One region of the Promicromonospora sp. NFX87 genome, then DNA from elsewhere that is predicted to be linked to it. Evidence: predicted binding sites of a transcription regulator. Region 1 holds the regulator's gene; the other holds the start of a gene.
What was found. Region 1 encodes LexA, which represses DNA repair genes until DNA is damaged. Its sites were predicted from a motif close to TCGAACANNTGTTCGA; they were not measured.

Region 1 (3,172 bases):
ACATCCCGGCCGTACGTCCCTCCAATGCCCGTACCACCAAGCTCGCGGTGGTGGGCGCGGGCGCTGTGGGCTCCACGCTGGCCTTCGCCGCGCTCGCGCGGGGCTCGGCGCGGACCATCGCCCTGCACGACGTCAACCGGGCGAAGGTCGAGGCCGAGGTGCTCGACCTCCAGCACGGCCTCATGTTCACGCCCCAGGCGCAGGTGATCGGCTCGGACGACGTTGCGGTGTGCGCGGGAGCCGACGTCGTGGTCGTGACCGCAGGGGCGAAGCAGAAGCCCGGGCAGACGCGGCTCGACCTCGCCGAGGGAACCATCGGGCTGATGCGCGACATCCTGCCCGGCCTCGTCGAGGTCGCGCCGGGTGCCACGTACGTCATGGTGACGAACCCGGTGGACGTCGTGACCTACGCGGCGCTCAAGATCTCCGGAGTGCCGCGCGAGCGGATGTTCGGCAGCGGTACGGTCCTGGACTCCTCCCGGCTGCGCGTGGTGCTCGCCGAGCGCTGCGGCGTGGCGGTGGGGAACGTGCACGCGTACATCGCCGGGGAGCACGGCGACTCGGAGATCGCGCTGTGGAGCTCGGCGTCGATCGGCGGCATGCCGCTGCTCGACTGGGAGCCGCTGGGCGGCAAGCCGCCGCTCGACGCGGCGGTCCGTACGGAGGTGCACCGCGAGGTCGTGGACTCCGCGTACCGGATCATCTCCGGCAAGGGGGCGACCAACTACGCCGTCGGCCTGGCCGCTACCCGCATCATCGAGGCGGTGCTCAAGGACGAGGGCCGGATCATGCCGGTGTCCTCGCTGCTGGACGACTACCACGGCATCAGCGACGTGTGCCTGTCCGTGCCGTCGCTCGTGGACCGGCGGGGTGTCACGGACAACGTGCGGGTGCCGATGTCCGATGACGAGCTGGCGGGCCTTCGTGCCTCGGCAGAGAACGTGCGGGCCGTGCAGAGGCGGTTCGGCTTCTGACGGCACCGCGAAGTAGAGCGCCTGTCCGCCCTACGCACGCTGAGCGTTGCGCAGGGCGGACAGGCGCTCTACTTCGCGGTCTTGTCAGAGGCTGCGGAGGACGGCGACCACGCGGCCGAGGATCTGGGCCTCGTCGCCGGGAATCGGCTCGTAAGCCGGGTTCTGCGGCAGCAGCAGCACATGACCGTCGGTCTGCTTGAACGTCTTGACCGTGGCCTCGCCGTCGATCATGGCGGCGACGATCTCGCCCTGCTCCGCGACGTTCTGCTGGCGCACGACCACCCAGTCCCCGTCGCAGATCGCGGCGTCGACCATCGAGTCGCCGGCGACCTTGAGGAGGAACAGCTCGCCGTCACCCACCAGCTGGCGGGGGAGCGGGAACACGTCCTCGACGACCTGTTCGGCGAGGATCGGGCCACCGGCCGCGATACGGCCCACGAGCGGTACGTACGACGGCGGGGGAGTGCTGGCGTCGTCGGGCACCGAGCCGCCCCAGTGGACCTGGCCGCTACGGCGCGGCTCGGGCCAGTGGATCTCGCCGCGGGTCGGCTTGTCGACCTGCTCGGCCATCGGCTCCACGAGCTCCATGGCACGCGGCCGGTTGGGGTCGCGGCGCAGGAAGCCCTTCTTCTCGAGCATCTGGAGCTGGTGCTTGACGCTCGACGGACTGGCCAGCCCGACGGCCTCGCCGATCTCACGCATCGACGGCGGGTAGCCCCGCGTCTCGAACGACTGCCGGATCGTGTCCAGCACGAGGCGCTGCCGTTCGGTGAGGCGGTCTGTCGGCGAGATCGTGTGCACGTCAGCGACCGCCTTGTCGGCCGGCGTGTCCAGCGTGGCGACGCCGGAGGCTGCCGTGTCGACGGCTCTCGTGTCGCTGGTCCCGTCCCGTCCCGTCATGCCCGTGCCCCTCCCGTTCCGACAAATGTTCTCCTGTGCGCTACCCACTCTAGGTCACAAACGCGCTCGGCTCAAACGAATGTTCGAGCGTGTCTCGACATGGACGGTGTCCCGTGCTACACAATGGTACGGGCGTTCGACGAACGCTTGTATGAACGACAGAAGCTCTGCACCTCGAGGAGGGGCCATGGGGGACGTGATCCCGCTGCGGCAGTACACCCCGACGTATGAACAGGCGTATGCGCCGTCGTATGGCCGGGCGTACGCACCGGCGGCCGGACCGGCTGCGCTCCGTGCGTACGCCCCGGCGGAAGGGCGCACGATCGCCGACCGGCTGGGCCTGGCCGGCCTGCGGCTCACGCGGCGTGGCCGCGTGGTCCTCGTGCTGCTGGCCATGCTCCTGCTCGCGCCGATGGTCACGTGGGGGGCGACGGCGGTCGCCAGCTCCCCGGGAGAACCCACCGAGGTCCGGGTGCATGCCGTGCAGCCGGGAGAGACGCTCTGGGGCTTCGCCCAGGAGGTCGCGAGGCCCGGCGAGGACGTGCGGCACGCGGTCGGCCGGCTGCAGGAGCTGAACGAGATGTCGACCGGCACGCTGCGCGTCGGGGAGCTGCTGCTCCTGCCCAAGGAGTGACGAAAGGCCTCGATTCGCCGACGAATGTTGCGGCTATGTTGCAAGGGGGTGGTTTGCCCGCTTACGGTCGGGGCGCGACCGGAGGCCTCCGGTCGATGGTCGACCACGCAGGAGTGAGCATGCACTGCCCGTTCTGTCGCCACGCCGACTCGCGTGTGGTGGACTCGCGGACCGCCGACGACGGCCTGTCGATCCGGCGCCGACGGCAGTGCCCGAACTGCAACCGACGGTTCACCACCGTGGAGACCGCGAGCCTGTCCGTGGTCAAGCGCTCCGGCGCCACGGAGCCGTTCAGCCGCGACAAGGTCGCCGCGGGTGTGCGCAAGGCGTGCCAGGGGCGCCCGGTGAGCGACGACGACCTGGCGATCCTGGCCCAGCGTGTCGAGGAGACCCTGCGGAGCAACGGCAGCGCGGAGATCGACGCGTACGAGGTGGGCCTCGCCATCCTCGGCCCGCTCCGCGAGCTCGACGAGGTGGCCTACCTCCGGTTCGCGAGCGTCTACCAGTCGTTCGACTCGCTCGAGGACTTCGAGAGCGCGATCACCTCGCTCCGTGCGGAGCGCGCCGAGCGGGCGGCCGCCCAGGCATAGGGCGTCGTGGGGCCGCCGCGCCGTCGTCGGCCGGAGTTGCCTCGGTGGAATCCAAAAATGTTGGCACCTGGCTG
Region 2 (3,172 bases), 2.0 Mb from region 1:
CCGCTGCTCGCCACCGCATTCCACCCCGAGATCACGGGGGACACGCGAGTACACGGGTTGTTCGTCGGCATGGTTGCGGGCGGCTGAGCGCTTTCCCCGGTACCGTTCGACCCCGTATCGAAGCCCTGAAGTCATTAGAGCCATCGGAAATGCAAGGAGTCAGGTAGAGGCATGTCAGGTCACTCAAAGTGGGCCACGACCAAGCACAAGAAGGCCGCGATCGACGCCAAGCGCGGCAAGCTCTTCGCGAAGCTGATCAAGAACATCGAGGTCGCGGCGCGCACGGGTGGCGGCGACCTCGCCGGTAACCCGACGCTGTTCGACGCGGTGCAGAAGGCGAAGAAGTCGTCCGTGCCGAACGACAACATCGATCGCGCGCTGAAGCGTGGCTCGGGCGAGGGCGCCGACGCCGTCGACTACCAGACGATCATGTACGAGGGCTACGGCACGAACGGCATCGCCGTGCTGGTGGAGTGCCTCACCGACAACAAGAACCGCGCGGCCTCCGAGGTGCGCCTGGCGTTCAGCCGCAACGGCGGCAACCTCGCCGACCCGGGTTCGGTGTCGTACCTGTTCTCCCGCAAGGGCCTGATCGTGGTCCCGAAGGCCGACGGTGTGGGTGAGGACGAGGTCATGCTCGCCGCGCTCGACGCCGGCGCCGAGGACGTCACGGACCAGGGCGAGGTCATCGAGGTCCTCACCGAGGCCACCGACCTCGTGTCGGTGCGTACGGCCATCCAGGAGGCCGGCATCGAGTACGACTCCGCCGACGTGATCTTCCACCCCTCCATGCAGGTCGAGGTGGACGTCGAGGGTGCTCGCAAGATCATGCGCCTCATCGACGCGCTCGAGGACAGCGACGACGTGCAGAGCGTCTACGCGAACTTCGACGCGAGCGACGAGGTCATGGCCGCTCTCGACGAAGAGGAGTGAGGTAGGCGCTGGTCGAGCCTGTCGAGACCCCGCCCGGCGTCATGAGAACCTGACGCCATGCGCGTACTAGGGGTCGACCCCGGCCTGACCAGGTGCGGAATCGGTGTGGTCGACTCCCTGCCCGGGCGCCGGGCACGGATGGTCGCGGTCGGTGTGATCCGCTCGGAGCCGGAGCTGTCCACCGACCTGCGGCTGCTCAAGATCGCCGAGGGCCTGGACATGTGGCTCGACGAGCACGTGCCCGACGTCGTCGCGGTCGAGCGGGTGTTCGCGCAGCACAACGTCGGCACGGTGATGGGGACCGCCCAGGCGGCGGGCCTGGCCATGGTGGCCGCGGCCCGCCGGGGTGTGCCCGTCGCCCTGCACACGCCGTCGGAGGTGAAGGCGGCGGTGACCGGTTCCGGCCGCGCCGACAAGGCCCAGGTGACGACGATGATCACCCGCATCCTCGACCTCGACGAGGCGCCGCGGCCCGCCGACGCCGCCGACGCGCTGGCCCTCGCTGTCTGCCACCTGTGGCGCCCCGCCGGTGCGCTGCAGGGCGGCGACCGGCACGAGCTCACGCCGGCGCAGCGCGCCTGGGCCGCCGCGGAACAGGCAGCGAAGCAGCGCCCCCGCCGCTAGACCCGCCCGGCCCTCTCGCCGGGTGGGGCGTGGGCAGGTGCCGACGGCGGCGTGGTGCGAGGTAGCGGGTGGTCCGGCTTGTTAGGGTCGTCGCACGACTGTTCGAGTGGGTCTCGACGAGCTGGATCACCGGGACCCCATCCACGACCCGAGAAGGGGGACCCCGTGATCGCCTCGCTGACGGGAACCGTGGCCCATGTGGGCCTGGACCGCGCGGTGGTCGACGTCGGCGGCGTCGGCTATCTCGTGCACGCCACGCCCACCACGCTGGCCACGCTGCGCGTCGGCGAGACGGCCGGCGTCGCGACGAGCATGGTGGTCCGCGAGGACTCGATGACGCTGTACGGGTTCGGCGACCCCGACGAGCGCGACGTGTTCGAGGTGGTGCAGACGGTGTCCGGCGTCGGGCCGCGCCTCGCGCTCGCGATGCTCGCGGTGCACACCCCGGACGCGCTGCGCCGGGCGGTCGCGGGTGAGGACCTCGCCGCGCTGACCCGGGTCCCGGGCATCGGCAGGAAGGGCGCGCAGCGCATAGTTCTCGAGCTGGGGGACCGGCTCGGGCCGCCGTCGGGGGCGCTCACGGTCGCGGGCGCGGCGGCCGAGCCTGCCGCGAGCGCGGGCGACCACTCCGAGCGCGTGGTCGAGGCCCTGGCGGGTCTCGGCTGGCCCGCCAAGCAGGCGGACGACGCCGTGGCGAAGGTGCTCGCCGACGCCGGGACCGACGCGATAGCGGCCGACGAGGTCGCGACCACGCTCCGCGCCGCCCTGCGCCTGCTGGGAGGACACCGTGGCTGAGGCCTCGGCAGGCTCGGCCACCGGTACGGCCGACGAGCGGAGCCGCATCGTCGCGCCGAGCGCTGACGAGATCGAGCGGGCCGCCGAGGCCGCGCTCCGGCCCAAGCGCCTCGACGACTTCGTCGGCCAGCGGGTGGTGCGCGACCAGCTCTCCCTCGTGCTGCAGGCGGCGATCGCGCGCGGCAACCCGCCCGACCACGTGCTGCTGTCCGGCCCGCCCGGTCTCGGCAAGACGACCCTGGCGATGATCATCTCGGGCGAGCTGGAGTCGCACATGCGGCTCACCAGCGGCCCCGCCATCCAGCACGCGGGCGATCTCGCCGCCGTCCTGTCCTCGCTGGAGGAGGGGGACGTGCTGTTCATCGACGAGATCCACCGCCTGGCGCGCCCCGCCGAGGAACTTCTGTACGTCGCGATGGAGGACTTCCGGGTCGACGTCATCGTCGGCAAGGGCGCGGGTGCCTCGGCGATCCCGCTGGCACTGCCGCGGTTCACCGTCGTCGGCGCCACCACCCGCTCCGGCCTGCTGCCCGCCCCGCTCCGGGACCGCTTCGGCTTCACCGGGCACATGGACTACTACTCGCCCGAGGAGCTGGAGCGCGTGATCCTGCGTTCCTCCGGGCTGCTCGGCGTACACCTGGAGCACGCGGCGGCGCACGAGATCGCCGGCCGCTCCCGTGGCACCCCCCGTATCGCGAACCGCCTGCTGCGCCGCGTGCGCGACTGGGCGCAGGTGCGCGGCGACGGAAGTCTCGACCTGCACGCCGCGCGGTCCGCGCTCGAGGTCTACGAGGTCGACCCCATCGGCCTGGACCGCCTC

Region 2: the regulator LexA is predicted to act here: its motif matches at 1,648-1,663, upstream of ruvA (Holliday junction branch migration protein RuvA).

The regions. Positions count from the first base shown of each region.
Region 1 covers NZ_CP183413.1:4,006,231-4,009,402, reverse strand. The annotation lists gene ACNYC2_RS18030 (L-lactate dehydrogenase) at 1-974, shown strand, start outside; gene lexA (transcriptional repressor LexA) at 1,059-1,874, opposite strand; gene ACNYC2_RS18020 (LysM peptidoglycan-binding domain-containing protein) at 2,062-2,508, shown strand; gene nrdR (transcriptional regulator NrdR) at 2,628-3,098, shown strand.
Region 2 covers NZ_CP183413.1:1,999,620-2,002,791, forward strand. The annotation lists gene pdxT (pyridoxal 5'-phosphate synthase glutaminase subunit PdxT) at 1-87, shown strand, start outside; gene ACNYC2_RS08945 (YebC/PmpR family DNA-binding transcriptional regulator) at 172-933, shown strand; gene ruvC (crossover junction endodeoxyribonuclease RuvC) at 991-1,557, shown strand; gene ruvA (Holliday junction branch migration protein RuvA) at 1,723-2,352, shown strand; gene ruvB (Holliday junction branch migration DNA helicase RuvB) at 2,399-3,172, shown strand, end outside.